One region of the Rhizobium sp. NLR22b genome, then DNA from elsewhere that is predicted to be linked to it. Evidence: predicted binding sites of a transcription regulator. Region 1 holds the regulator's gene; each other region holds the start of a gene.
The links. The regulator LexA, encoded in region 1, represses DNA repair genes until DNA is damaged. The targets are predictions, from matches to a motif close to TGTTCNNNNTGTGTTCNG.
Positions count from the first base shown of each region.

Region 2: HJC00_RS10960 (ribonuclease T2 family protein) is a predicted target of LexA. The motif match lies at 7,647-7,664, and genes of this name have one in related genera.
Region 3: dnaE (DNA polymerase III subunit alpha) is a predicted target of LexA. The motif match lies at 5,621-5,638, and genes of this name have one in related genera.

Region 1 covers NZ_JABDWM010000009.1:168,442-178,677, reverse strand. The annotation lists gene lpxB (lipid-A-disaccharide synthase) at 1-328, shown strand, start outside; gene gltA (citrate synthase) at 356-1,645, opposite strand; gene HJC00_RS16730 (ComEC/Rec2 family competence protein) at 1,935-4,367, shown strand; gene lexA (transcriptional repressor LexA) at 4,348-5,067, opposite strand; gene HJC00_RS16720 (VOC family protein) at 5,263-6,159, shown strand; gene kdsA (3-deoxy-8-phosphooctulonate synthase) at 6,156-7,001, shown strand; gene eno (phosphopyruvate hydratase) at 7,143-8,417, shown strand; gene HJC00_RS16705 (septum formation initiator family protein) at 8,553-8,873, shown strand; gene pdhA (pyruvate dehydrogenase (acetyl-transferring) E1 component subunit alpha) at 9,019-10,065, shown strand; gene HJC00_RS16695 (pyruvate dehydrogenase complex E1 component subunit beta) at 10,081-10,236, shown strand, end outside.
Region 2 covers NZ_JABDWM010000005.1:224,585-234,820, reverse strand. The annotation lists gene HJC00_RS11000 (L,D-transpeptidase) at 1-313, opposite strand, end outside; gene HJC00_RS33120 (hypothetical protein) at 544-831, opposite strand; gene HJC00_RS10995 (DUF4432 family protein) at 917-1,756, shown strand; gene HJC00_RS10990 (TIGR01244 family sulfur transferase) at 1,829-2,167, shown strand; gene HJC00_RS10985 (RidA family protein) at 2,241-2,585, shown strand; gene HJC00_RS10980 (thiamine pyrophosphate-binding protein) at 2,626-4,284, opposite strand; gene HJC00_RS10975 (CaiB/BaiF CoA-transferase family protein) at 4,298-5,500, opposite strand; gene HJC00_RS10970 (DMT family transporter) at 5,518-6,474, opposite strand; gene HJC00_RS10965 (alpha/beta fold hydrolase) at 6,492-7,421, opposite strand; gene HJC00_RS10960 (ribonuclease T2 family protein) at 7,679-8,419, shown strand; gene ettA (energy-dependent translational throttle protein EttA) at 8,517-10,166, shown strand.
Region 3 covers NZ_JABDWM010000014.1:105,939-116,174, reverse strand. The annotation lists gene HJC00_RS22150 (DNA polymerase IV) at 1-366, shown strand, start outside; gene HJC00_RS22145 (L,D-transpeptidase family protein) at 592-1,848, shown strand; gene dnaE (DNA polymerase III subunit alpha) at 1,886-5,383, opposite strand; gene HJC00_RS22135 (DUF5680 domain-containing protein) at 5,898-6,362, shown strand; gene HJC00_RS22130 (ABC transporter ATP-binding protein) at 6,368-7,051, opposite strand; gene HJC00_RS22125 (lipoprotein-releasing ABC transporter permease subunit) at 7,066-8,370, opposite strand; gene proS (proline--tRNA ligase) at 8,386-9,708, opposite strand.

The DNA.
Region 1 (10,236 bases):
CGCCCTTGCCGACGTTCCCGTCGTCTCCGCCTACAAGGTCGACTGGATCATGCGCATGCTGACATCGGGCATCAAGACCTGGACCGGTGCGCTGCCGAACCTGATCGCCGATTACCCGGTCGTGCCGGAATATCTGAACGATGTCGTTCGCGGTGCAAGCCTTGCGCGCTGGATGGAAAGGCTGTCGGCCGACACCTATCAGCTTAAGGCGATGAAGGAAGGCTACGAGCTCATCTGGCAGCGCATGCAGACGGAAAAGCCGCCCGGCGAACAGGCCGCCGAAATCCTTCTCGACGTTTTGAACAAGAAAAAACCCGGCCATTCCTGACCGGGTTTCTTTTGAGCTCTGAAGCGATCAGCGCTTCGAAACCGGGATGTAGTCGCGCTTCGGTTCGCCGACATAGAGCTGGCGCGGACGGCCGATGCGCTGTTCCGGATCCTCGATCATCTCGTTCCACTGGGCGATCCAGCCGACGGTGCGGGCAAGCGCGAAGAGCACGGTGAACATGGTGGTGGGGAAGCCCAGCGCCTTCAGCGTGATGCCGGAATAGAAGTCGATATTGGGATAGAGCTTCTTCTCGATGAAATATTCGTCGGTGAGCGCAATGCGCTCCAGCTCCATCGCAACTTCCAGCAACGGATCGTCCTTGATGCCAAGTTCGCCAAGCACTTCATGCGTCGTCTTCTGCATGATCTTGGCGCGCGGATCATAGTTCTTATAGACGCGGTGGCCGAAGCCCATCAGCCGGAACGGATCGTTCTTGTCCTTGGCGCGGGCGACATATTCCGGAATGCGGTCAACGGTGCCGATTTCTGTCAGCATGTTGAGAGCCGCTTCGTTGGCGCCGCCATGGGCGGGGCCCCAGAGGCAAGCGATGCCGGCAGCGATGCAGGCGAACGGATTGGCGCCCGACGAACCGGCGAGACGGACGGTCGAGGTCGAAGCGTTCTGCTCGTGATCGGCATGCAGGATGAAGATGCGGTCCATGGCGCGGGCAAGCACCGGATTGACCACATATTCCTCGCAGGGGACGGCAAAGCACATGCGCAGGAAGTTCGACGCATAGTCGAGGTCGTTCTTCGGGTAAACGAAGGGCTGGCCGATATGATACTTGTAGGCCATAGCGGCAAGCGTCGGCATCTTGGCGATCATGCGCAGGCTGGCGACCATGCGCTGGTGCGGATCGGTGATGTCTGTGGAGTCGTGATAGAAGGCCGACAGGGCGCCGACACAGCCGCACATCACAGCCATCGGATGCGCATCACGGCGGAAGCCGGTGAAGAAGCGGCTCATCTGCTCATGCACCATCGTGTGGTGCGTGACGCGATAGTCGAAGTCCTTCTTCTGCGCGGCCGTCGGCAGTTCGCCGTAGAGCAGGAGGTAGCAGACCTCGAGGAAGTCGCCGTGCTCGGCAAGCTGCTCGATTGGATAGCCGCGGTGCAGCAGCACACCTTCGTCACCGTCGATATAGGTGATTTTGGATTCACAGGATGCGGTCGAGGTGAAGCCCGGATCGTAAGTGAAGGAAGCGGTGTTTTTGTAGAGGGCACCGATGTCGATGACGCTCGGGCCGATCGTGCCGCTTTTAACGGCGAGGTCGACTGATTTGTCACCGATTTTTATTGTAGCGCTTTGATCCGTCATGCTGATCCTCCGAAATGTCGGTGGCGCCACAAAAGCGCCATAGGGGTTAAGCGTCCTTTCCGATAGCTATATGATCGTGACGCTAATGCCAAGTTACCGTGATGGCATTTTGTGCATTGCGGCATCACCTTTTAGGCACCGCAGCGATGAGCCGCACGCATAACGGAAGCCGATGATTCGACTTGCCTTTTGCTCCTTTGGGTTTTCCTTCGTATTTCAACCGATTATTCTTGCCGGATTTGCGTGAAGGTTGCATTCTGGCGACTTCGCGGGGCATTTTGGGCGGCGCATGCAGGAACAGACGACAGCCGAATTGCGGCCGCAAGTGGGCGCCGGCCTTGCCGATCCGCCGAATTTTCCTGCGCCTGCGGTGGTGACTCAATCGGTAAGGACGCAGTCGCAGACCCCGTTGCGTCATCGGCTGCTGGCCGCCGCCCGGCAATCGCTGCCTGCCGGAGCCTACATGCTGGGCGAAGAGGCCGATTATGGCCGAATGCTGCTGTTCTCGCCGGTCTTCCTCGGAGCCGGCTCGGCCTTCTGGTTTCTTGCGGCATCGGATTTGCCCCTCGTTCCATCGCTGCTCTGCTTGCTGGTGTCGGCGGCCGCGGTTTTCCTCACCGGTCCCAGCCGGCCGGCCTTGCGCGCAAGTTTGATGGCGCTGGCACTTTTCGCCGGCGGCATGCTCTCGGCTCAGTTTGAGAGCTGGCGGGCTTCGACGGTGATCCTCGATTCATCCGTGACGACGACGGTGACCGGCCGTGTCGAACGGCGGGAAGGGGACGGCCGCGGGCGCTGGCGCTACATTCTTGCCGTCACAGGCACCGAGGCTCCGGAGCTGAAACGGCCGCCGAGACGCATCACCGCGATCGTCCGGGGCGCCGATGCGCCTTTCGAAATCGGCGACATCATCACCGGCAAGGCACGGCTGACACCGCCGGCGGGCCCCGCACTTCCCGCGCTCAACGATTTCTCCTTCGGTGCCTATTTCGACGGCATCGGTGCCAACGGTTTCTTCTATGGTGCGCCGGAGAAACTCGACTTGGAGGCAGGCCCGCAGGCGGCCAGCTCGACGTCGGACGCTCTGCTCGAATGGCTCTACCGGCTGCGCAGCAGCATCGGCGACCGCATAAGATCGATCCTGCCCGGCGATACCGGCGCTTTTGCCGCTGCTCTGGTGACGGATGAACGGCGCGCCATCTCGAAGACGACGACGGAGGCGCTGCGCCAGTCCGGCCTTGCCCATATCGTCGCGATCTCGGGCCTCAACATGGCGCTGTCGGCCGGCATCTTCTTCGTCGGCTTCCGCATGCTGCTCTGCCTCTTTCCCGGCGTCGCCCAAGCCTATCCGACAAAGAAGATCGCCGCCGCCGGTGCGCTCATGGCCGTCACCGCCTATTACCTGATCTCCGGTTTCGGGGTTTCGGCCGAGCGCGCTTTTATCATGATGACCATCATGCTGATTGCCGTCTTCTTCGATCGGCCGTCGATCAGCCTGCGCAATGTCGTTCTCTCTGCGCTCATCATCATCGCCATTTCACCTTCGGAAGTATTGGGACCGAGCTTTCAGATGTCCTTTGCCGCGACATTGGCTTTGGTATCGGGCTATCAGCTGTGGAAGGACAGGCGTGTCCGTGAAAACGCTTTCCTGAAATTGCCGATCATCAGGCCGGTGGTTGTCGTCGCCGGTTTCTTCGGCGGCGTCTTCCTGACCTCGCTGATCGGCGGTTTTTCCACCGCCCTGTTTTCGATCGAGCATTTTCATCGCCTGACGGCTTACGGCCTGCCGGCAAACCTTGCGACGATGCCGATCATCTCCTTCATCGTCATGCCGGCCGGGCTGCTGGCGATGCTGCTCATGCCCTTCGGGCTGGATGCTCCGCTCTGGACGGTGGTCGGATTCGGCCTCGATCTGGTGATTGCGGTTGCCAAGACGGTGTCCGGCTGGGGCGGCGATATCGGCATCGGCCGCTTGCCCGCCTGGTATTTCGCAGTGGCGGTGGCAGGCTTTCTGCTGCTGACGCTGCTGCGCACCCGGCTGCGCCATGTCGGCACATCCATCATCGCCGTCTCGACACTCACCGTACTGCTGCTGCCGGCTCCCCGCCCGCCGGATCTGGTGATTTCGGAGGATGGTGGTCTGGTTGCGGTCGTTGCGGCTGAGGCAATCGCGTCCAACCGTGAAAACCCGCCGGATTTCATCTTCGACCAGTGGCAGCGAGCGCTGGTCCTGCCGACACATGTTCCACCGAAGATGCTGGATGGTCCGGCTATCCCGCCGGAAGGAGAAGACCGCCGAGTCAGGCTTTCCCGCGATCAGCAGAACGAAGCGAGCGCAGCGATGCGGGCAGCCGCAGCAGGCGGTGAAGCAAACCGGTTTTCCTGCGTCAAGAAGGCGTGGTGCACATCACGACTCGGCAATGGCCATATCGTCACCGTCATCGACAATGCCGCCTATCTCGGCCCGGCCTGCGATACGGCCGATATCGTCGTGACCTCGGTCCGCCTGCGTTTCAACAGCTGCCGTTCAGGCGGGACGCTCTTCACCGGCGAGACGCTCCGCAGGACCGGTTCCGTCGAATTGCGCTTCGCCGATGCCGGCCTGCAGGTCGCAACCGCATTCGAGGCGCTATCGCGGCCATGGATGCGCCATCGCGCCTATGATTGGCGCAAAGACAGTTTTACCGAATCCGGTCCGGCTGCTGTCAGTGATAACGGCGAATGAGGCCGACGAGCTTGCCCTGCACCTTGACGCGGTCCGGCCCGAAAATCCGGGTCTCGTAAGCCGGGTTGGCGGCTTCCAACGCGATCGAGGCGCCCTTCCGGCGGAAGCGTTTCAGCGTTGCTTCCTCGTCGTCGACGAGGGCAACGACGATGTCGCCGGGACTTGCGGTGCTGCCGTTGCGGATGATCACGGTGTCGCCGTCGAAGATGCCGGCGTCGATCATCGAATCGCCCTTGACCTCCAGCGCGTAGTGCTCACCGGAGCCAAGCATGTCCGCGGGAATGACGATGTCATGCGTGTTGTTCTGGATCGCCGAGATCGGAACGCCGGCGGCGATTCTTCCCATGACCGGCACGGAGACAGAGTTGCCGTTGTCGGCGACCGGCTTTGCGGCAGCGGGGGCGGCGACCGGCTGGGGTTTGCCGAGGCTGCCCTCGATGACGCTCGGCGAAAAACCGCGGCGCTGTTGCAGGCTGGGGTTATAGGCCTCCGGAAGCTTGATCACTTCAAGCGCCCGGGCGCGATTCGGTAGGCGGCGAATGAAGCCGCGCTCCTCGAGCGCCGTGATCAGGCGGTGAATGCCGGATTTCGAGGCGAGATCCAGGGCATCCTTCATTTCGTCGAAGGAGGGAGGGACGCCGGATTCCTTCATGCGCTCATGAATGAAAAGGAGAAGCTCCTGTTGTTTGCGCGTGAGCATCGACGTCAGACCCCTGATTGAAACAAATCCAGAACAGACACTATATGTTCCATATGTGTTCCGCAAGTAGCTAAATTTCCGTAAAACTTCGGGCCAACTCGTCGAGATTTTTAATTTCATTCGACGGGATTGGCGCACATCGCTTGCATTCGGGGAGGGGCTGTCGCACATCTTTGCCCCTTTCAGGAGGATATCATGAACGCGCATTCCGCCAAGTCGCATCCGCTGGATCACGTCGTGCTGCCGGTGGTCAATATCGATCTGGCGCGTGAGAGGCTCGGCAAGCTCGGTTTCACCGTCGCCGCCGATGGGCGCCATCCCTTCGGAACGGAGAATGCCTGCGTCTTTTTCGCCGACAAGACCTATCTGGAGCCGCTTGGCGTGGCGAGCGTCGAGGAGAGCGAGGCAGCGGCCCGCCACGGCAATGTCTTCATCGCCCGCAATCGCGCCTTCCGCTTCCGCTGCGGCGAGGAGGGATTGTCTGCGCTGGCCTTCCTCAGCGAGGATGCCGGCCTCGATCATAAGCGCTTCGTCAGCAACGGCGCGAGCGCCGGCGAGATGTTGCAATTCAGCCGGCCGATGCGGATGCCGGATGGTTCGGAGACCGTCGGCAGCTTCAAGCTGGCCTTTGCAGCTGATCTGCGCGCACCCGATTTCTTTCTCTTTACCTGCCAGCGCATCAATTCCTTCCCGACAGATCGCGCCGCGCTGGAGACGCATGCCAATGGCGTGATCGGCATTGCCGAGATCGCGCTTTGTGCGCCGGACCCGGCGGCATTCGCCGCCTTCGTCGGGCTTGCGATAGGGCAGGCGGCGGCGGAGAAAACCGGTTTCGGCGTGAATATCGCGGCATCAAATGCGAAGATCAGCCTGATGACGCCCGAAGGGCTGGAGGCCTATTTCGAGCTTGCCGTCTCATCCGCCGATCGTGGTCTGCGCGGCCGGGTAATCCTCTTCACCGTCGCCGATCTTGCCGTGACAGAAGCGCATTTGGGTGCTAACGGGATCACATTCACGCGCAAGAACAATCGCATTCTGGTGAAGTCTACGCCCGGGCAGGGTGCGCTCTTCGCCTTCGAGGAAACACGATGAGCACCGACACGAATTCCGAAGTCAGGATCGGCGAAGGCGAAGGTCAGGTCACCTTTTCCAATACCGCCCGCCTGTCGCTGATTGCCGGCCCCTGTCAGATGGAGAACCGGGACCACGCCTTCATGGTCGCCGGCACGCTGAAGGAGCTTTGCGCAAAGCTTGGCATGGGTCTTGTCTACAAAAGCTCCTTCGACAAGGCCAACCGCACCTCGCTCTCGGCCGAGCGCGGCATCGGCCTGGAAAAGGGCATGGAGGTCTTTGCCGACCTCAAGAAGGAATTCGGCTTTCCGGTCATAACCGACGTCCATACGGCCGAGCAATGCGCCGAGGTGGCCAAGGTGGTCGATGTCCTGCAGATCCCGGCCTTCCTCTGCCGTCAGACCGACCTACTGATCGCCGCCGCAAGGACCGGCCGTGCCGTCAATGTCAAGAAGGGCCAGTTCCTCGCCCCCTGGGACATGAAGAACGTCCTGAAGAAGCTCAACGCCAGCGGCAATCCGAATGTGCTCTTGTGCGAGCGTGGCGCTTCCTTCGGCTACAATACGCTGGTCTCCGACATGCGCTCGCTGCCGATTATGGCGGCGATGGGCGCTCCCGTCATCTTCGACGCGACGCATTCCGTCGCTCAGCCGGGCGGGCAGGGCGATTCCTCCGGCGGCCAGCGCGAGTTCGTGGAAACGCTGGCGCGCGCGGCAGTGGCGACGGGAATTGCCGGCGTCTTCCTCGAAACCCATCAGGACCCCGACAACGCGCCGTCCGATGGCCCGAATATGGTTTATCTCAAGGACATGCCGCGACTGCTCGAGAAGCTGCTTGCCTTCGATGCGATCGCCAAGTCCTGACGTTCAACAAGCTGACATGTTCGTGGTTTAGGCCACGACGGAATGCTGGTTCGGAGGCCGGAAATTGCGGCATTGTAATTTGCACGCCTTCGATTATGACAGGCTTCGAACGACTTATCACCCACCGAGCAGGAAGAACCCATGACTGCAATCACCGATATCATCGCCCGCGAGATCCTCGATAGCCGTGGCAACCCCACCGTCGAAGTCGACGTCTATCTCGAAGACGGCAGCATGGGCCGCGCGGCCGTTCCCTCGGGCGCCTCGACGGGCGCGCATGAGGCGGTCGAGCTGCGCGACGGCGGCAAGCGCTATCTCGGCAAGGGCGTCGAAAAGGCGGTCGAGGCCGCCAACACCGAGATCTTCGACGCGATCGGCGGCATCGACGCCGAAAACCAGATTCAGATCGACAACATCATGATCGAGCTCGACGGCACGCCGAACAAGTCGCGCCTCGGCGCCAACGCCATCCTCGGCGTCTCGCTCGCCGTCGCCAAGGCTGCCGCCCAGGCATCCGGCCTGCCGCTTTACCGCTACGTCGGCGGCGCTTCCGCCAGCCTCCTGCCGGTGCCGATGATGAACATCATCAACGGCGGCGCCCATGCCGACAATCCGATCGACTTCCAGGAATTCATGATCCTGCCGGTCGGCGCCGATTCGATCGCCGACGCCGTGCGTATGGGGTCGGAAGTCTTCCATACGCTTCGAAAGGAGCTTGCCGCGCAGGGCCACAACACCAATGTCGGTGACGAAGGCGGCTTCGCCCCCGGCCTGAAGAGCGCGCCCGAAGCCCTGGATTTCATCATGAAGTCGATCGAGAAAGCCGGCTACAAGCCGGGCGACGACATGTGCCTCGGCCTCGACTGCGCCTCGACGGAATTCTTCAAGGACGGCAAGTATGTTCTCGAAGGGGAAGGCCGTACGCTCGAATCGGGCGCCATGGCCGAATATCTCGCCGAGCTCGCCGGCAAATACCCGATCATCTCGATCGAGGACGGCATGGCCGAAGACGACTGGGACGGCTGGAAGGCGCTGACCGATCTGATCGGCAAGAAGACCCAGCTCGTCGGCGACGATCTCTTCGTCACCAACTCCGCCCGCCTTCGCGACGGCATCCGCATGGGCGTCGCCAACTCGATCCTCGTCAAGGTCAACCAGATCGGCTCGCTGACGGAAACCCTCGACGCCGTCAACACGGCGCATAAGGCGGCCTATACCGCGGTCATGTCGCACCGCTCCGGCGAAACCGAAGATTCGACCATCGCCGATCTTGCCGTTGCCACCAACTGCGGCCAGATCAAGACCGGTTCGCTGTCGCGTTCCGACCGTCTCGCCAAGTACAATCAGCTGATCCGCATCGAGGAAGGCCTCGGCCCCCAGGCCCAGTATGCCGGCCGCTCGATCATCAAAGGCTGATCGTTCCGATTTTCAACGGCTCGACCCGCGCCTCCCGGCGCGGGTTTTTTCGTGCGCGCTTTCTACGGTCAATGAACGGTTAATCTCTGCGCGTTATGCTGAGCGAATTGGTAATGCGTTCAAGAGCATGCGTGTATGTGGACAAAGCATCATAAGAAGAGAAAGCTCGGCCGCTTCGTCATTCCGGCCATGACGGTCGCCTTCCTTTCCTATTTCGGTTATCATTGCATCCATGGCGATTATGGCCTGCGGGCGACGGAGACGTTCGAGCGTCAGCGCGTCGCGCGCGAAAGGGAGCTTGCCGTCCTTAAGGCGAAGCGCGAACATCTGGAAAGCCAGGTCGCGCTGCTGAGTGATGGCTCGCTCGACAAGGATATGTTGGACGAAAAGGCGCGATATCAGCTGAATATGTCGCGCGCGGACGAGATCGTCATTTTCAACCATTATTCCAATTAACCGAAATCGGGTTAATTGGAATTCCCGATTTGTTTTCAATGATTTAGCGCCGAATACGAGCCATGCAATTATGGCATTGCTGTGGTCATATTTCTTCCCTATGGTACGCGCCACCGAGAAACGACAAACCCATAGGGAGGGTTGAATGGCGCCGCGAAAGACCGCGACCGTTTCCAGCCGCAAAACTGCAGCAAAACCAGCAGCCAAAGCATCGAATGGAGGCCCGGTAGCCGACTTCGATCGGGATGAGGAACTCAAGGCCTATCGCGAGATGCTACTGATCCGCCGCTTCGAGGAGAAGGCCGGTCAGCTTTACGGCATGGGCTTCATCGGCGGCTTTTGTCATCTCTATATCGGTCAGGAAGCCGTCGTTGTCGGCATGCAGATGGCACAGAAGGAAGGCGATCAGGTCATCACCGCCTATCGCGACCACGGCCATATGCTGGCAACCGGCATGGAGGCGCGCGGCGTCATGGCGGAGCTGACCGGGCGCCGCAGCGGCTATTCCCACGGGAAGGGCGGCTCGATGCACATGTTCTCGAAAGAGAAGCATTTCTACGGCGGTCACGGCATCGTCGGCGCCCAGGTTTCGCTCGGAACGGGGCTTGCTTTTGCAAACCACTACCGCGGCAACGGCAATGTCGCCATCGCCTATTTTGGCGACGGCGCTGCCAACCAGGGCCAGGTCTACGAGAGCTTCAACATGGCGGCGCTCTGGAAGCTGCCGATCGTCTATATCGTCGAAAACAACCGTTACGCCATGGGCACCTCGACCGCCCGTGCCACCGCCCAGTCGAACTATTCGCTGCGCGGCTCCGGTTTCGGCATTCCCGGCATTCAGGTCGACGGCATGGACGTTCGCGCCGTCAAGGCGGCGGCCGACGAGGCGCTAGAACATTGCCGCTCCGGCAAGGGGCCGATCATTCTCGAAATGCTGACCTATCGTTATCGCGGCCACTCCATGTCCGATCCGGCGAAATATCGCACGAAGGAAGAAGTGCAGAAGATGCGCTCCGAGCAGGACCCAATCGAGCAGGTGAAGGCGCGCCTCATTGAAAAGGGCTGGGCTTCCGAAGACGATCTGAAGGCGATCGACAAGGATGTCCGCGACATCGTCGCCGACAGCGCCGACTTCGCCCAGGCCGATCCGGAGCCGGATGCATCCGAGCTCTATACCGACATTCTGCTTTAATCGGGGAGGGAACCCATGCCTATCGATATCCTCATGCCCGCCCTCTCTCCGACCATGGAAGAAGGCACGCTGTCCAAATGGCTGAAGCAGGAAGGTGACAAGGTCACTTCAGGCGACGTCATTGCCGAAATCGAGACCGACAAGGCGACGATGGAAGTCGAAGCCGTTGAC
Region 2 (10,236 bases), on a different contig from region 1:
AATAGGGATCGTTGCCACCCTGGTCGGTATAAACCTCGCGCGGGCCGGGCCGTGGTGGATAGTAGCCGCGGGCGCGCATTTCGGTGGCGACGACGTTGCCGTAGGCGTCGATCAGCACGCGGTTGCCGCTGCGGTCGCGGGCATAGGCAAAGCCGCGCGGGACATAATCGAGGATTTCGCCGTTCGGCGTGACCAGCACGACATCGCTCTGGCGACGGTCACGAAACTGCTGCGCGCCGGCCTGCGGTGCTGCAGCCGCAACGGCTGCCAGCACGGCCGCAAGCGAAAATGCCGACTTCAAAAAGCGATTCACGTCTCACACCTCGAACAGTGACTGGGCCGACACACACCCGCGAATTTTGACGCTAGTGTGGAATTTATGAAAGCGTGCTGAACAAAATATGAAAATCCCTAAGATTTCCTTTTACTCATAAACGTTTGCATCCTTGTGTCCGTTCCGCAAAATCCACGGTTGCGGCAAAAGCGCAAGAGGAGAACGGCGCGATTGACGAAAGAGGGCGCGAAACTTAGAGCTTTTCCGGGTTAGACTGCGGCATTCTGCCGGAGCAGGTTTTCGTCAGGGCAAAGGCGATTGGCGAAGGGCATACCCCAAGGTACGTCCGAGCCGATCGCCTCTGATCCTGGCGGAAACATGCCCGGCCCACCGGCCGCACCGCTTCGCCGTGGCGTAGCGATGTGCGTCCGGCGATTCCAAAGTCTTGCAGATTTGCCAGCCAAATTTGCGGGAGGGTTGGCTGAAACAGGGCGGCTGATCGACCGGCCGGCTTGGCCGTAGAGCTTGGCTACGACGCGCGCCGGCCGGTCGACCATCCGACCGTTTGAGCCAACAGAATGCTGCAATCTAACCCGGAAAAGCTCTAACGCTACGGCGGCCGCTAACCTTGAGGAGACCGAGATGATCGAATTTGCCGCTGCAAGCGGGCCGCGCCTGATGCTGGATGAAACATCGGTGCTCGATATCGGCGGATGCATTGTCGACGGCGTCGATATTGCGCCAAAGCGTGCCATTCCGGACGATGGCGATCCGCGAATCGATCACTCGCTCGAAGGTTTCCTCTTCACCTGCGGCCCGGACCATATCCGCCATCGCCAGCCGATCGCCGGCCGTGCCGACGGCAAGGTCTATCCGCTGCACGGATCGGCCTCCGGCCACGCCGCCAAGATCCTGTGGACGAAACACGAGAATGGCAATGCCGAATGCCGCGCCGATATCGACATTACCACGGTCGAGGGACTGCCGCAGCGCATCGAGCGGCTGTGGCGGATCGACGGCGCGAACGGCGAGGTGCGGCTCGAAGACCGGGTTATCAATACCAGCGATCAGGCGGTGCCGACCTTCCTGATGTACCATATGAATGTCGGCGGCAAATGGCTGGACGACGGCACGCGGCTCGAAGGCCGGATGCTGGAGAATGGCGGCTTCCCCTGGACATTCGGCGAGGAGCCCGGCGGCATCTTCTGTGTGCCGGCGACGGCGACGGAGGAGGGCTCGGCGGAAGTCCGGCTCGGGCCGATCGCCGCAATTGGCGGCAGGACGCTCAACGTGCGCTTCCGCGCCGATACGCTGCCTTATCTGCAGGTTTGGCGGAACCAGAAGGCGCCCGCTCATATTATCGGCATCGAGCCGGTGTCGCATCGCTGGGTATTGCGCGACGAGCTTCATGCGGCCGGTGAATTCAACATGCTCGCCCCGGGCGAAAGCCGCAGCTATGCGCTGACCTTTGCCTTCCTGTGAGTGAAGTGTTGTTGACGCTTGCGGGCCTCCCGTCGTAGACCTTCAGCCCACGATCTTTGAGGAGACAAGACGATGGATATTCGCCAGATCGACGATGAATATTCGGTTTCGGGACAGATCACGCTTGAGGACCTCGATGAGATCAAGGCGTTGGGCTTCAAATCGATCGTCTGCCATCGCCCCGACCATGAAAGCCACGACCAGGCGTCGTTTTCCGTCATCGAGGCGCGTGCCAAAGAGCTCGGACTCGACATCGCTCATGTGCCGGTTGGACCGATGGGCGTGACCGAAGAGGCAGTGCAGGGCATGGTCGACGCGCTCGACGAATTCCCGCGGCCAATGCTTGGCTATTGCCGCTCGGGCGCGCGCTCGACGGCGATCTATCAGAAAACTCAGCATATCCGCAATTAACCGCCCTTTCCGGGCTCCTACTTCCGGCGTTGAACCTCAGCGCCGGCACCTTTCATTGATGCAGGAGACGATAATGAGCATTAAGCGTATCGACGTCGGCGCGCGCATGAGCGGCGCCGTCATTCACGGCAACACGGTCTACCTCGCAGGCCAGGTGGGTGAGGGCGAAAGCGTCACCGATCAGTGCAAGTCTGCGCTCGCCGAAGTCGACCGTCTGCTGGCGGCCGCCGGCAGCAACAAGTCGAAGATCCTGCAGACCCTCGTCTATCTTTCCGACATCGCTTATTTCGGCGAGATGAACGCAGCCTGGGAAGCCTGGATCGATCCGGCCAATCCGCCGGCACGCGCCACCAGCGAAGCCAAGCTCGCCGCGCCGAAATACAAGGTCGAGTTCATCGTTACGGCTGCGCTCGACTAAGTTCGCCGCAGTTCCGTCTCTCAAAGCCGGTGGGGCGCCCTTACCGGCTTTTTGTTTGCGCGATTTCCGAAAGCGTTCTGGTCGGTGTGATCGCTTCCGGATCGAGCTTCACCTCGATGATCGCCGGTTTGCCGCTTCTTCGCGCGCGCTCGAAAGCCGGGGCGAATTCCTCCGTGCTTTCCACCGTCTCGCCGTGGCCGCCATAGGCGCGGGCAAGGGCCGCGAAGTCGGGGTTGGTGAGATCGGTGCTGCTGACGCGGCCGGGATATTCGCGCTCCTGATGCATGCGGATCGTGCCGTACATGCCGTTGTTGACGACGATTGCGATGATCGGCAGACCGTAGCGGATGGCGGTGGCGAATTCCTGGCCATGCATCAGGAAACAGCCGTCGCCGGCAAAACAGATGACCTCACGCTCGGGAAAAAGCCGCTTGGCGGCCACCGCGGCGGGCAACCCGTAACCCATCGAGCCGGAGGTGGGCGCGGCCTGGGTGTTGAAGCGGCGGAAACGATGGAAGCGATGCAGCCAGGTGGCATAGTTGCCGGCGCCGTTGGTGAAGATTGCGTCCTGCCTGGTATTCGCCTCCAGCCACTCCATGATCGGTCCCATATGGACAGCGCCAGGACCTATCGCTGGCGGCTTCGACCAGGCGAGATAGGCTTGGTGCATGCGCTCCGTGCGCTCCGCCCAGTGCGGCTCGGTCGGCGCTTTCAGATCGGTAAGTGCAGCGACGAAATCGGCCGGTGCCGCGCAGATCGCCAGATCCGGGCGATAGATACGGCCGAGTTCGGACGCATCGGGATAGACGTGGACCAGCGATTGCTGGGGGTAGGGGATGTCGATCAGCGTGTAGGACGACGAGGGCATTTCCGACATGCGGGCGCCGAGCAGGATCACCAGGTCGCTCTCCTTGATCTCCTTGGCGAGCGCCGGATTGATGCCGATGCCGACATCGCCGGCATAGCAGGGATGAAGGTGATCGAACAGCATCTGCCGGCGGAAGGAGCAGCCGACCGGCAATTGGAAACGCTCGGCGAAGATTGCAAAATCGGCGACGGCATCGGCATCCCAGCGCGTGCCGCCGAGGATCACCACCGGTCGCTCAGCTTTGAGCAGACGCAGATAGAGATCGTCGATCTGGCTGGGGCCGGGATGCGCCTCGACGTTGGCATAACGCCTGGCGAGGGGCGCCTCGACCTCGTCGCGCAGCATGTCTTCCGGCAGCGTCAGCACCACGGGGCCGGGACGGCCGGAGGTTGCGATCGCAAAGGCGCGGGTGACGAATTCGGGAATTCGGGCGGCATCGTCGATTTCACCCACCCATTTGGCGAATTCGGTGAAGGCGCGGCGGAATTCGACCTCCTGGAAGGCCTCGCGCTCACGTGCATCACGCTGCACCTGGCCGATGAAGAGGATCATCGGGATCGAATCCTGCCTTGATATATGCAGGCCGGCGGAGGCGTTGGTGGCGCCGGGGCCGCGGGTCACCATGCAGATGCCGGGTTCGCCGGTGAGCCTGCCCCAGCAATCCGCCATCATCGCCGCCCCGCCTTCCTGCCGGCAGACGAGGACGTCGATATCGCTGTCACGCAAGGCGTCGAGCACGGCGAGGAAACTCTCGCCGGGCACGCAGGAGAGGCGTTTGACACCGTTCGCCTTCAGCGCCTCGACGATCAGTTCCCCGCCCGTTTGTTTCATAATGATACCTTCTTCATGACGATGTCTTCCTCTCAAGCTCGGCGAGTTCCGCCAGAATTTCTTCCCTGTGTTCGCCGAGACGCGGGCTCGGCCTGACGTAGCGCAATGGTGTTTCCGACAGCCCCACCGGCGTCCTGACCCCGGGGATGACGGTGCCGGCGGCATCGGCAAGGTCGATGCGCAGACCGCGAGCCTTCACTTGCGGGTCGGCGAACATTTCCTCGATCGTGTTGATCGCGCCCGATGGAACCGCGTTCTGCTCGCAGGCCTTCAGGAGATCCGCCTTCTGCCATTTCAGCGTCTCGGTGGAGATCAGGCGGCGCACCTCGCCGCGGTTGGCGACGCGGGCCTTGTTGGTGGAGAAACGCTCGTCATCCGCGATCGTCTCCAGGCCGAGGATGGCAGAGAGGCGGCGGAACTGGCCGTCATTGCCGACGGCCAGGATGAGATAACCGTCGGCCGTCGGTACGACCTCATAGGGCGAGATGTTCGGATGGGCGTTGCCGAGGCGGGTCGGTGCGGCGCCGGAGATGAGGTAATTCATGTTCTGATTGGCGAGGACGGCCGATTGCACGTCGAGCAGGGCCATGTCGATCAACTGGCCTTGTCCGGTTTTCAGGGCATGGATCAGGGCGGCCTCGATCGCCGAGACGGCATAGATGCCGGTGAAGATGTCGGCGATCGCCACGCCCGCCTTCATCGGTTGGCCGTCCGGCTCGCCTGTTATCGACATGAAGCCGGACATGCCCTGGACGATGTAATCGTAGCCGGCGAGGCCGGCATAGGGGCCGGTCTGGCCGAAGCCGGTGATCGAGCAATAGACGAGCCTCGGGTTCTGCTTGCGCAGGCTGTCGTAATCGAGCCCGTATTTGACGAGGCCTCCGACCTTGAAATTCTCGATCACTACATCGGCTGTGGCTGTGAGGCGACGAACGAGATCCTGGCCCTCAGAGCTCTTGAGGTCGGCGGTGATTGAGCGCTTGCCGCGATTGGCGGCGTGGTAATAGGCGGCCGAGAGATTTTCGCCGTCGGCACCTTCGACGAAGGGCGGTCCCCATTGGCGGGTGTCGTCGCCACCGTCGGGATTTTCCACCTTGATGACGTCGGCGCCGAGATCGGCAAGCATCTGGCCCGCCCAGGGGCCGGCGAGCACGCGGGCAAGCTCGATCACCCGGATGCCGGCAAGCGGCGGCATGTTCGTCGCGGTCTCGGTCATGTTCCTCCCGTCGGTGTCTACGGCGCCAGCGTCACCTCAGATGTATCGGATACCGGCTTTGAAGCAAAGCGGCGCTCGCGCCAGAGGATGTAGAAGCCCGACGCCATAATGATCGTGATGCCGAGCCATTTGATCGCATCCGGAAAATCGCCGAAAACAAGCCAGGCGAAGATCGTTGCCGAAACGATCTCGAAATATTGCAGCGGCGCCAGCGTCGACGCCGGTGCCGCACGAAAGGCATAGACGCCGAGGATGCCGGCGATCGCGGCCATGGCGCCGACGCCGGCCACGTAGAACCAGGCGCTGCCTGCAGGCATGACGGGATCGAAGAGATCGGAGCCGCTTCCTTCGCCGACAAAAAGCAGGAAAGCGCAGAAGAGCAAGCCCCAGATGCCCATCTGGAACTGCATCGACCAGGGGTCCTCCCGGTGCGAGAGGACGCGGGTCATCAACACGAAGATCGCAATGCAGAGCGCGCTGACGACAGGCAGGAGCGCGATGGAGCCGACCTCCTCGAAACTGGGCTGGATGATCAGCATCGCCCCGAAGAAGCCGACGCCGCAGGCGGTATAGCGCCGCCAGCCGATCGTCTCCTTGAGGATAATGCCGCCGAGGATCGTCACGATGATCGGCTCGATAAAGAAGATCGCGATCGCGTCGGCGACCGCCATATATTTCAGCGTGGTGACGAAAGAGATCATCGAGACGGTGATGACGAAGCCGCGGATGGCGTGGAACAGGCTCTGGCGCCACGAGAAATCGGTAAAGCTGCGTCGCCATAGCACGATCGGCAGCATGCAGAGCGCCTGCACGAGGAAGCGGCCGGCGGTGATCTCGGCGGAGGGGACGGTGACGACGGCAAGCTTGGCGAAGATGTCGATGAGCGGCGAGAACATCACCGAAAGAAACATCAGCGCAAGCCCCGTCGTCACTTCGGAGGCGGACGAAGCGGGCCGGGCGGAGGTGCTGCTCATGATGGGATCTCTCTGGCTCAGGATCTTGCGAGTGCCTCGTCGCACCAGTCCGCGAAGGCGGCGGTCGCCGCTTCGGCGTCGATCTCGTTCAGCGTTTCATGCCGCATATCCTGATATATCCGAGTGCTGATACGAGAGAAGCCTTGCGCTTTCAAATGGTTTGACAGCCAGAGGATGGCTTTTCCACGCCCCGTCGCCGGATCCTCGCCGCCGCCGACCAGATGGATCGGCATGTCGCGCGGCAGCCGGTCGAGATGGAGCTTCTGCGGTGCGCGAAACGTCAGTTCGAAGAGATCGAGCCAGAGCGAGACCGAAGCATCGAAGCCGCAGAGCGGATCGCCGATATATTTGTCGACTTCATCGGCATGGCGGGACAGCCAGTCGAACTCGGTGCGGCGGTCCGGGATCGATTTTCCCCAAGCTCCGAAGGTGAGCTTCGGCAAGAGGCCGCTCGGCACGTCGGAGCCCTTCAGCATCCGCTCGGCAAGCAAGATCGCCTGGGCGGCTCGGCCGGCAAGGCCGACGGCGAAATTCGAATTCCAGACGGCGACAGCGTCGAAGTCGCCCGGAGCGGTGACGGCGACATTGAGCGCCACGAGACCGCCCATCGAATGGCCGAAGAGGATCACCTTCAGGCCGGGATGGCGCGAGGCCGCATGGGCGCGCACGGCATGGACATCGCCGATCACCCGGTCGACGCCATCCCGGCCGGCGAAGCGGCCAATCGGCGCGTCGGGCGCCGTCGTCTCGCCGTGGCCGCGGTGATCATGGGCATAGACGTGGTAGCCGCGCGCCGCCATCGCCGCGGCAAAGCGGCCGTACCGCTTCGAATGCTCCGCCAGGCCGTGCGATATCAACAGGACGCCGCGCGCCGGGTGGGTAGCCTCGGCATGGTGATAGGCCAGAGACGCTTCCCCTATCGCGAGTCTTTGCGTATCAGAAAACATCCGGATCCTCCCCGCCCCAGCAGAGCAGATCGCTACTGCATAATTCCTTAAAGCGGAATCGATTTAAGCGAATATGCTGCAACTATAAGTGCGACACGGTGCTCGCGTAACTCTAAGACAGTGAGGTCCCCGCAATAGTCAGCTGTTTCCGGCGACGCGCAGTCGATAACAAATTTCGGCACGGCTGCGATTCAGGGTTGCTGCCGTTTACTCTTTGTGCTTATCTGTTCCTGCATTGTTCTTCTTTGGGGGTTGAAATGAGCAGCATGCAGTTGCGTACCTTTACGTTCGCCTTGTCGATGATCCTTGCCGGCGCTGCCGTGGCGCAGGAGGCCGATGGCCGTACCCTTTTCATTCTTGCTGCGAGCTGGCAGCCCGCCTTCTGCCAGACGAACCAGAAGAAGCCCGAATGCGCCAGCCAGACCGGCGAGCGCCATGACGCGACGAATTTCTCGCTGCACGGCCTGTGGCCGATGCGGCAGGATTATTGCGGCGTCAGTGAGGACCAGAAGGCTGCCGACAAGGACGGCAAATGGGATACATTGCCCGCGGTTGCGCTTTCGGCCGAGACGCAGGCGTCGCTTGCAAAGGCAATGCCCGGCACCCAGTCCGGCCTTGAACGGCACGAATGGATAAAGCATGGCACCTGCACGAAAATGAGCGTTGAGGATTATTTCGGCGTCGGCGTCCATTTAGTGGATGCGCTCAATACATCGGCCGTGCGCGATCTCTTTGCCGCCAATATCGGCAAGGCGGTCAAGGCCGAGGCGATCAAGGCTGCTTTCGACAAGAGCTTCGGGCCGGGTGCGGGCGAGCGCGTCAAGATGAGCTGCCGGCGAGCCGGCAATGTCAGGGTGATCAGCGAGTTGACGATCGGCCTGTCTGCGGATGCGGGAACGGCATCGGCAAAAAGCGCGGGCCTTGCCGATCTGATCCAGGGAGCGGGAAAAACCACGTTCGGCTGTGACGAGGGCGTTGTCGATGCGGCGGGCTTCTGACCGGAATCCGGCGTAAACGGGTTTCGGCGTTGCTCACAGGCGCTGTTTCGCCTACATAGCGGCACGAAACGAAGTTTCCCGCCCGGAGCAGCGCAGCATGGCACGTCAATTCATCTATCATATGTCCGGCCTCAACAAGGCTTATGGCAACAAGAAGATCCTGGAGAACATCCACCTTTCCTTCTACCCGGATGCCAAGATCGGCATCCTCGGACCGAACGGCGCCGGTAAATCCACTGTGCTGCGCATCATCGCCGGCCAGGACAAGGAGTATACCGGCGAAGCCTGGCTCGCCGAGGGGGCCACGGTCGGCTATCTCGAGCAGGAGCCGAAACTCGACCCCACCAAGACGGTTTTCGAGAACGTCATGGAAGGTGTTGCCGCGAAGACGGCGATCGTCGATCGTTACAACGAATTGATGATGAACTACTCGGACGAGACCGCGGAAGAGGGGGCGAAGCTCCAGGACATCATCGACAGCCAGAACCTCTGGGATCTGGAAAGTCAGGTCGAGATGGCGATGGAAGCCCTGCGCTGCCCGCCGCGCGATGCCGATGTCACCAATCTTTCCGGTGGTGAGCGCCGCCGCGTCGCGCTCTGCCGTCTGCTGCTGTCGCAGCCGGATCTGCTGCTGCTCGACGAACCGACCAACCATCTGGATGCCGAAACCATCGCCTGGCTCGAAAAGCACCTGCGCGACTATCCCGGCGCCGTGATGATGATTACCCACGACCGCTACTTCCTGGACAACGTCACCGGCTGGATCCTCGAACTCGATCGCGGCCGCGGCATCCCTTATGAAGGCAACTACTCCGCCTATCTGCAGGCCAAGGCCAAGCGCATGCTGCAGGAAAACCGCGAAGAGGCATCACGCCAGAAGGCGATCAGCCGCGAGCAGGAATGGATTGCTTCCAGCCCGAAGGCTCGCCAGGCCAAGTCGAAGGCGCGTATCAAATCCTACGAGCAGTTGGTGGAGGCGGCCGAGAAGCAGCGTCCCGGCGACGCGCAGATCATCATCCCGGTGAGCGAGCGCCTCGGTCAGGTGGTCATCGAGATGGAGGGCATCACCAAGGGCTTCGACGGCCGCACGCTGGTCAACGACCTGTCGCTGAAGCTGCCGCCGGGGGGCATTGTCGGCATCATCGGTCCGAACGGCGCCGGAAAGACGACGCTGTTCAAGATGATCACCGGCCAGGAAACGCCGGATGGTGGTACGATCCGGATCGGCGAAACCGTGCACCTCAGCTATGTCGACCAGAGCCGCGATGCGCTCGATCCCAACAAGACCGTCTGGGAAGAAATCTCCGGCGGCGCCGAAGTGATCAAGCTCGGCAAGTTCGACATGAACTCCCGTGCTTATTGCGGCGCCTTCAACTTCAAGGGCGGCGATCAGCAGCAGAAGGTCGGCAGTCTCTCGGGCGGCCAGCGTAACCGCGTTCACCTCGCCAAGATGTTGAAATCCGGCGGCAACGTTCTGCTGCTCGACGAGCCGACCAACGACCTTGATACGGAAACGCTTGGCGCCCTTGAGAACGCGCTTGAGAATTTTGCCGGTTGCGCCATCGTCATCAGCCACGATCGCATGTTCCTCGACCGCCTGGCGACGCATATCCTGGCTTTTGAGGGCGAGGGCCATGTCGAATGGTTCGAAGGCAACTTCGAGGATTATGAGGAGGACAAGGTCCGTCGCCTCGGCCCGGATGCGCTCAATCCGGGCAGCCAGGCCCATAAGCGCCTGACACGCTGATCCCTGCTTCATTTCTGCTTCCGAAGCCCCGGTTCGACCGGGGCTTTTTCGTGTCAGACCCCGTCGCAAT
Region 3 (10,236 bases), on a different contig from region 1:
GTTTCCTGGCGGCTGAAGAAAAACGATATCGCCGGCCAGACCGTGGTGCTGAAGATGAAGAGCGCCGACTTCAAGACGCGCACCCGCAACCGCAAGCTCGAGGACCCGACTCAGCTTGCCGACAGGATCTTCCGCATCGGGCTCGAGCTTCTCAAAAAGGAAACGGACGGTACGAAATTCCGCCTGATCGGCATCGGCGTCACCGATCTCGGCGACGCCACTCGCGCCGATCCGCCCGATCTCATCGACCGGCAGTCAGGCCGGCGGGCGGCGGCCGAAGCGGCGATGGACAAGCTGCGCGACAAGTTCGGCAAGAACACAGTCGAGACCGGCTACACCTTCGGCAACGGCAAGCGCGATCACTAGAACATCCCGCGCAAAAGTGCGCGCGGCTATTCGAAATTCGTACGAATGCGTTAAATCAGACAGCTGAAACTTTGATGATGCGACATGCTTTGCCTTTTATCCTATGCGCGTCGTTAGAGCGGAACCGCTGCACCGGTCCGGGCGAGCCGCCGAGTCCGGGGGTTAAAATCTTCCTTAAACTTCGTCCCGTAATGTGCGTACCAGTATTGCGTATGGTTGGGTATCATGTTCTCGCGTCTCGTCTTCGGCCTCGGCTTGCTGTCGGCCACCGCACTCGTGCACCCTGCTCTGGCCGCGGATGCACGCACGCTGCAGATCTTCGTCTCGAAGAACAAGCAGTCGCTTGTGGTTTATGACGGCACCGAGGTCGTCGCAACCTCGAAGGTCTCGACCGGCAAGGACGGCCATACGACGCCGAGCGGCATTTTTTCGGTGCTCGAAAAGCAGAAATACCACGAATCCAACCTCTATTCGGCTGCCCCGATGCCGTTCATGCAACGGCTGACATGGTCCGGCATCGCGCTGCACGAATCCAATTCCGTTCCGCGTTATCCGGCCTCGCACGGCTGCGTGCGCATGCCCGGCGCCTTCGCAAAAATGCTCTACCGAATGACCGAGCCCGGCATTCCCGTCATCATCAGCGACGACGAATTGGTGCCGCAACCGATCGACCATCCGAACCTTTTCCGCCCCGATGCGCCGGCAGCGATGCCGCTGCTTTCGGATGTCGAACTGCGGCCCTCGATGCCCGACAGCGCCGGGACACCGGTGCAGGTGGCGATGAACGATACCGCGGCGATGCCAATGCCGGCAAATCCGTCGATTACGGCGCCCGAAGCCGAGCCGCCGTCCGAACCGATCAGCATGCTCGTCACGCGGCGCACGCTGCGCGAGACGGTGATCGACATCCAGACGCTACTCAATCAGCTCGGCTTTTCCGCCGGTGGTCCGGACGGCCTACTCGGTCCGTCGACCGTGCAGGCGATCAACGCCTTCAAGATGCTGCGGCCGGTGGAATTTGCCGGCGACAGGAGCCTGGTCTCCGACAGACTTCTCACATCGGTCTATTCCGCCGCCGGCAAGGGTGAACCGCCGAACGGCGTCATCATGGTGCGTCAGGCCTTCAGGCCGATCTTCGAGGCCCCGGTGACGATCGCCGATCCGGACTTAGCACTCGGCACGCATTTCTTCACGCTGCATGCCGTCGATGAACATGCCGGCACGGCGGATTGGCTGGGCATCACGCTCGAGAACAATCTCTCCCGCGAGACGATGAAGCGGCTCGGGATCACCAATCAGGAAAGTTCGATCGTCACAGGCAGGCCGATCGCCCGTTCGCTGAGCCGCATCACGATCCCCGACGAAACACGCCGCAGGATCGACGCGCTGATCGCGCCCGGCTCGACGTTGACGATCTCCGATACCGGCCTTGGTCGCGAAACCGGTGAGGGCACGGATTTCATCACGATCACCCGTGGGTGATGAGATCAACCGGGCTGATCACGATCAACTGGGTTGATCAGACAAGCTCGACGTCGACGACGCCGGGCGCGGCGCGAAGAGCGGCAGCAATCTCCGGAGTGATGCGGTATTTCTCCGACAGCGCCACTTCCACCTCGCGTTTGCCGTCCTCCTTGATGACGATGAAGGAAACGAGACCGTCGCCCTTGGCGTTCAGATGGCCGGCGACCATCTTCAGCGGCCCGGAATCTCTGATATAGACGCGCAGCGCCTTCTGCATCTGGAGCGACTTTTCCTCCAGCGACTGGATCGTCTGGATACGCAGACCGATGCCCTCCGGCCGCTCCTCACCGGTCGCGGTCAGCAGGAAGGATTTCCCGGACTCGAGCACGTCGCGATACTGGTTCAGCATCTCCGAAAACAGCACCGCCTCGAACTGGCCCGAGGAATCGGAAAAGACGATGATGCCCATCTTGTTGCCGGTGCGGGTCTTGCGCTCCTGCTTGGAGATTACGGTTCCGGCAAGGCGCGCATTGGCAGCCCCCTGCTTAATCGCCTGAGAAAACTCGGCAAAGGTCTGCACACGCATCTTCTGCAGGATGTTGTTGTAGGAATCGAGCGGGTGGGCCGTCAGATAGAAGCCCAGCACCTGGAATTCCTTGAGCAGACGCTCCGATGCCAGCCAGGGTGAATAGGGCGGCAAGGAGATCTTCTCCGGACCTGAGTTTAGTGCGCTGCCAAAAATGTCCGATTGACCGCTCAGCTTGTTTTCCTGGGCGCGCTGGGCATAACCGAGGATGCGGTCGAGGCCGGCGGCCAGCTGGGCGCGGTCCGTGCCAAAACAATCGAAGGCGCCGGCATAGATCAGGCTTTCGAGCACGCGGCGGTTCACTTGGCGCGGATCGATGCGCAGGCAGAAATCCTCGATGCTGGCAAAAGGCTTGTCGCCACGCATCTCGACGATGTGGTCGACGGCGGATTCGCCGACCCCTTTGAGGGCAGCCAGCGCATAGTAGATACGATTGTCGCCGGTCTCGAAATGGCGGAAGGAGGTCTGCACCGAAGGCGCGATCACCTCGATGCCGAGCCGCTTGGCGTCCTGTCGGAAATCATTGACCTTTTCCGTGTTGGACATGTCGAGCGTCATCGAGGCGGCGAGGAATTCGACCGGATAGTGCGCCTTCATGTAGGCCGTCTGGTAGGAGACGATGGCGTAGGCGGCGGCGTGCGACTTGTTGAAGCCGTAGTTTGCGAACTTCGCCAGGAGTTCGAAGATGTTGTCGGCTTGCGGCTTGGATACGCCGTTCTTGACGGCGCCGACGACGAAGCGTTCCCGCTGCTGGTCCATCTCCGCCTTGATCTTTTTACCCATGGCGCGGCGCAGAAGGTCGGCTTCGCCAAGCGAATAGCCCGACAGGACCTGGGCGATCTGCATCACCTGTTCCTGGTAGACAATGACGCCCTGCGTTTCCTTGAGCAGGTGGTCGATCATCGGATGGATCGATTCCAGCTCTTCGTCGCCGTGCTTGCGGGCATTGTAGGTCGGGATGTTCTCCATCGGGCCCGGGCGGTAAAGCGCCACCAGCGCGATGATATCCTCGATGCAGTCCGGCTTCATGCCGATCAGCGCCTTGCGCATGCCGGCACTTTCCACCTGGAACACGCCAACCGTCTCGCCGCGCGACAGCATCTCGTAGGTCGGCTTGTCGTCGAGAGGAATGGCCGCAAGATCGACTTTGATGCCGCGCTTGGCGACGAAATCGACGGCGACCTTCAGCACAGTCAGTGTCTTCAGACCGAGGAAGTCGAATTTGACGAGGCCGGCCTGCTCCACCCACTTCATGTTGAACTGGGTAACCGGCATGTCGGAGCGCGGATCGCGATACATCGGCACCAGCTTGGACAGCGGCCGGTCGCCGATGACGATGCCGGCGGCATGCGTCGAGGCGTGGCGATAAAGCCCTTCGATCTTCTGGGCGATGTCGAGCAAACGCGCCACCACCGGTTCTTTCGCCGCCTCCTCCTGCAGCTTCGGCTCCTCTTCGATCGCCTTTGAGAGTGGCGTCGGATTGGCGGGATTGTTCGGCACGAGTTTGCAGATTTTGTCGACCTGGCCGTAAGGCATTTCCAGCACGCGTCCGACGTCGCGAAGGGCGGCGCGCGCCTGCAGTGAACCGAAGGTGATGATCTGCGCCACCTGCTCGCGGCCATATTTCGCCTGGACGTAGCGGATCACCTCTTCGCGGCGGTCCTGGCAGAAGTCGATGTCGAAGTCAGGCATCGAGACGCGTTCCGGATTGAGGAAGCGCTCGAACAGCAGCGAAAACCTGAGCGGATCGACGTCGGTGATCGTCAAGGCATAGGCGACCAGCGAACCCGCGCCCGAGCCACGACCGGGACCGACGGGAATATCATGTTGCTTGGCCCATTTGATGAAATCGGAAACGATCAGGAAGTAACCTGGGAAGCGCATGCGCTCGATGACGCCGAGCTCGAATTCCAGCCGCTCGCGATAATCCTTTTCCTCGTAACCGGGCGACATGCCGAGGGTCGAAAGCCGCATGTCCAGCCCTTCCACTGCCTGGCGGCGCAATTCGCCTGCCTCGGCGCGTTCCGCCTCCTCGGCATCGTCGGTGGCGCCCGTGAAACGCGGCAGAATCGGCTTTCGCGTTTTCAGCACGAAGGAGCAGCGCCTGGCGATCTCGATTGTGTTCTCAAGCGCTTCCGGCAGGTCGGAAAAGAGCTTGGCCATCTCGGCCCGGCTCTTCAGGTAGTGATCCGGAGTCAGGCGAAAACGGCTATCGTCGGAGACGATGGCGTTATGCGCAACCGCCATCAGCGCATCATGGGCGTCGTAATCGTCGCGGGTCGGAAAGAAGGCTTCGTTGGTGGCGACGAGCGGCAGGTCATGCGTGTAAGCAAGCCTGACGATCTTCTGTTCGTGCCGCCTGTCGTAGGTGCCGTGCCGCTGCAGCTCGACATAGAGTCTGTCGCCGAAGAGACGCTTCAGCGTGAGCAGCCGGGCTTCCGCCTGGGCGTGGTGACCTTCCCTGACAGCCGCGTCGACCGGCCCGGTCACCGCGCCGGTCAAGGCGATCAGCCCTTCCGTGCCTGCCTCTTCCAGCCAGGAAGCTCTGATATGAATGGCCTGGTTGCTATCGCCGCCGAGATAGGCGCGGCTGACGAGATCGACCAGCCTTTCGTAACCAGCCTCCGTCGCGGCAAGAAGAACGATCGACGGCAGCTTGATCAGGGCCGGCTGACCGCCGCGCTTTTCGCTTTCCAATCCGTCTTCCATGTCGATCGAGACCTGGCAGCCGATGATCGGCTGCAGGCCCTCGTCCATTGCCTTCTGGGAGAATTCAAGGGCGACGAAGAGATTATTGGTGTCGGTAATGGCGATCGCCGGCTGACTGTCGCCGGTCGCCTTGTAGAGGATCTTCTTCAGAGGCAGCGCGCCCTCAAGAAGCGAATAGGCGGAGTGGACCCTCAGGTGGATGAAGCCCGGCGTGCCGCCGGTCGCCTCACCCATTGAACCCTTTTCCGTCTCCGCCATGATATGCCTTCCCAATCAGCCGAAATGAATCGGATGCATTGTCGGCATTGAGGGCGATGATGTCCAGAAGAAGACCAGCGTGTGAACCGCATGACTGCCATGCGATCCCCTGAAAACTTTAGATCGCGATGACGATAAGCGAGAAGCTGGCAACGAACATTGCGATGGAGGTGAATGCTGCGATATCACGGATCATGTCAGTCATCTGGCTCTCCTTTACTCGGTATGTTTTCACTTTGTTCCATCTATGTTCCGATGTCAACAGGAATCTTTTCCTTCGCGCTTGCGTTTGAAAGATGCGGGTTCCGTGCTGCGAATCGAACAGCTTCAGCGCTGGCTTTGAACATGCTCCGCGCGACCGGCCCGACATCGCCTGCCGAACGGATCCATACAGCGCATCCGATGTCTGATGCACCTGCCCCAAGGCGATCGAGCAATGCTCGGCCTTTTGTACTTCTTATGTTCTCTGTCTTCTGCTATTTCCGTATCAGATGAGACAGGGAGGAAGATGATCATGCTCGACACCGCGGTGCTGAACGACTTCATCGTAGAGGCGAAAGCCGCGACCTATGTCGGCGGCGGTGTGCCTCGCCCGCCCTGCCGACCGGGTGCCCATGATATCGGCTACTTCAGCGGCGACTGGCGTTATCTGGACAGCTATTTCGGCGGCACCGATTTCGCCGGACAGGAAGTGGTTTGGTTTACCGGCGAACCCGTCTGGGCGATGAATTATTTCGGCTGCGTCGTCGCGTCCGATCTCATCGACGGCAGAGCCGCCGGGACCGTGATCAAGGCGGCGCTGTCGGCAATGTATCGGGAGGGCCGCTTTCTCGGCGGAATGGAATTCGATCATCCGTTCGGCCGCTATGTCGACCGCAGCGAAGGCGGCTGCGAGCGATTCAGTGGCCATGAATGCATCATGGTCGCCGGGCGGAAGGCTTATGTGCTCGATTACCGCGGCGGGCTGGTCGTCCCGTAGTCGAGCTAGAAGTCGACGACCTTGCCATCGGAGATCGTGACGCGCCGATCCATGCGGCCGGCGAGTTCGTGATTGTGAGTGGCGATGAGGGCAGCAAGGCCAGATTGGCGCACCAGCGCCTCCAGCGCATCGAAGACGTAGCTTGCCGTTTCCGGATCCAGATTGCCGGTCGGCTCGTCGGCAAGAAGCAGCGTCGGCGCATTGGCGACGGCGCGGGCGATCGCGACACGCTGCTGTTCGCCTCCTGAAAGCTCGGCCGGGCGATGCGAACCGCGATGGCCGATGCGCATATAGTCGAGGAGCTGACCAGCTCGCTCCTGGGCTTCCTTCCAGGACAGACCGGCGATCAGCTGCGGCATCATGATGTTCTCAAGCGCCGAAAATTCCGGCAGGAGATGGTGGAACTGGTAGACGAAGCCGATCTCGCGGCGGCGGATCGCCGTGCGCTTCTCGTCGGAAAGACCGTCACAGGCATGGCCGTTGATGGTGACTTCGCCGCCATCCGGATGCTCGAGCAGGCCTGCCACATGCAGCAGCGTCGACTTGCCCGTGCCGGAGGGGGCGACGAGGGCGACGATCTCCCCTTTCGACAGCGAGAAATCTGCTCCCTTCAAGATCGTGAGCAGCGTATCACCCTGCCCGTAATGGCGCTCGACGCCGGTAAGCTTGAGGACGACGTTGCGGTTCATGAATGCGGCATTCCTTATTCGTAGCGCAGGGCCTGCACCGGATCGAGCCTGGAGGCGCGCCATGCCGGGAAGATGGTGGCGATGAAGGAGAGGCTGAGCGCCATGACGACCACCGAGATCGTTTCGCTGATATCCATCTCGGCCGGCAGCTGGCTGAGGAAATAGACCTGGGGATTGAAAATCACGGTGCCGGATATCCAGGAGAAGAACTGGCGGATGGATTCGATATTGACGCAGACGAGAACGCCGAGCAGCACACCGGCAAGAGTACCGACGATGCCGATCGCCGCCCCGGTCATGAAGAAGATGCGCATGATGGCGCCGGCGCTGGCGCCCATGGTGCGCAGGATGGCGATATCGCTGCCTTTGTCCTTCACCAGCATGATGAGGCCGGAGATGATGTTCAGCGCCGCCACCAGCACGATCAGCGTCAGGATCATGAACATGACGTTGCGCTCGACTTGCAGCGCCGAAAAGAAGGTCTGGTTGCGCTGGCGCCAGTCAGTGAGGTTGATCTGACGGCCTGCCGCTTCCTCCACTTTGGGCTTCAGAGCATCGATATCGTCGGGGTGATCGACGAAAAGCTCGATCGACTGCACCAGCCCCTCGGCATTGAAATAAAGCTGCGCCTCCTCGAGCGGCATGAAGATGATCGAGGAATCATATTCGGACATGCCGATCTCGAACAGCCCGGAGATCTTGTAGGACTTGACGCGCGGGCTGACGCCCATCGGCGTAATGTCACCATCCGGTGACGTCAGCGTAATCAGGTCGCCGACGCGCAGGCCGAGCTGGTCGGCCATGCGGGTGCCGATCAACACGCCTTGGCCGGAAGCAAAACCCACCATGTCGCCCGGGTTAATATGCTCAGAAACCGCTTTGAGTTTGGTCAGATCTTCCGCGCGGACACCGCGCACCAGCGCACCGGTGCTGCCGCCAGCCTGGGCGGAGGCGAGCACCTGGCCTTCGACCAGCGGCAGCGCCATCTTGACGCCGGGCACGGCGGCGAGCCTGCTGGCGAGATCCGCATAATCAGTGAAAGGTCCGTCGACCGGCTGCACGATCATATGACCGTTGATGCCGAGGATGCGCGAGACGAGTTCGGTGCGAAAGCCGTTCATGACGGCCATGACGATGATCAGCGTCGCAACGCCGAGCATGATGCCGACGAAGGAGAAGCCGGCGATGACCGAGATGAAGGCCTCCTTGCGGCGGGCGCGCAGATAACGCCACGCCACGAGGCGCTCAAAGGTGGAAAATGGCTTGCCAGCCGGACCCAAGCCGGATTTTGAACTCCGGTCCACTGCTGCCTCTGCCATTTCGCCTCCGTTTCCTTAAGCCACGAACCTGTTGATCGCCGCTTCGATGGTCATCGTTTCACGGGCGCCGGTCTTGCGGTCCTTCACTTCGACCTCGCCGTTCGCGACCGCACGCGGCCCGGCGATGATCTGGACAGGTACGCCGATCAGGTCGGCCGTCGCGAATTTCGTGCCGGCCCGGTCGTCGGTATCGTCATACAGCACATCCTTGCCGGCCTTTTTCAGCGCGGCGTAGATCAGCTCGCAAGTATCGTCGCAGGCCTCATCGCCCACCTTCATGTTGATGACGACGACATCGAAGGGTGCGACCGATGCCGGCCAGATGATTCCGTTCTCATCATGCGATGCTTCGATGATGGCGGGAACAAGGCGTGTCGGACCGATACCGTAGGAACCCATGTGGACGAAATGTTCCTTGCCATCCGGTCCTTGCACTTTCGCGCCCATGGGCTCGGAATATTTCGTGCCAAAGTAAAAGATATGGCCAACCTCGATGCCGCGAGCGGAAAGGCGCTCGGCTTCGGGAACGGCGTTGAAGGCAGCCTCGTCGTGCATTTCCGAGGTGGCCGCATAGAGCGAGGTCCACTTGTCGAAGATCGCCTTCAGGCCTTCGACGCTGTCGAAATCGGTGTTTTCGCCGGGAATATCGAAACCGACGAAGTCCTTATGGCAGAAGACCTCGGATTCGCCGGTATCGGCGAGGATGATGAATTCATGGCTGAGATTGCCGCCAATCGGCCCGGTATCCGCGCGCATCGGGATGGCGCGAAGGCCAAGCCGATCGAATGTTCTGAGATAGGCGGCGAACATCTTATTATAGGAATGCTCCGCCCCTTCGCGCGTCAAATCGAAGGAATAAGCGTCCTTCATCATGAATTCGCGCGAGCGCATGGTGCCGAAGCGAGGCCGGATCTCGTCACGGAACTTCAGCTGGATGTGATAGAGATTGAGCGGCAGGTCCTTGTAGGATTTGACGGAGGAGCGGAAAATATCCGTCACCATCTCCTCGTTGGTGGGGCCGTAGAGCATCGGCCGGTCCTGGCGGTCCTTGATACGCAGCATCTCCTTGCCATAGGCATCATAACGGCCGCTTTCCTGCCAGAGCTCGGCCGATTGCAGGGTCGGCATCGAAAGCTCGATAGCTCCGGCGCGGTTCTGCTCCTCACGGATAATGGCGTTGACCTTGTCTAGCACACGCTTGCCGAGCGGCAACCAGGAATAGATGCCCTGAGACTGCTGGCGGATCATGCCGGCGCGCAGCATTAACCGATGGGAGACGATTTCCGCCTCCTTGGGGTTTTCCTTAAGGATGGGCATGAAGTAGCGAGACAGACGCATGGCGATTCCGGAGCAGTTGAGATCCCGCTGGCGAGCGGAATCGAAGATAGGTTGTGAATGTGGGAGCGTTCATAGCCGCTTCGCAGCGGGAAGGAAACCCGCAACTGCTGTCGGGCGCCTCCGGGACACGCTTGTTCGCACCCGCAAAATGAAAGGGCGTGAAAAAGTGCGTGTTTATAAGGACTTGAACGAAAATCTTGTCAACAGAAAAATTTTGCTGGCGTGTAGCAAAAATACAAAAAAAGCTAATGACAAAGCCCAATGTTTGGGCTAGTTTTAGCTCACAAAACAGGCAAGGAAGTTAATTCTTGCCATTTCGCGGTCAAGTCTTGGGAGGATCAGATCTTAGGCGCGCTCGTCGCAGCCCCGGCAACGGTTACAGATCACGCGATACTTAAAACAAGGCTTTTAGCCTTGTTTTTTTTTGGTTTTTCACCCTCTCCCCCCCTTCAAACTCCAGACGGCTTCCGTAAGGTGAGCCCCTCATTCCGTTAGGCGAGCGCTCTGACGCGCCAGCATGACGCCAAC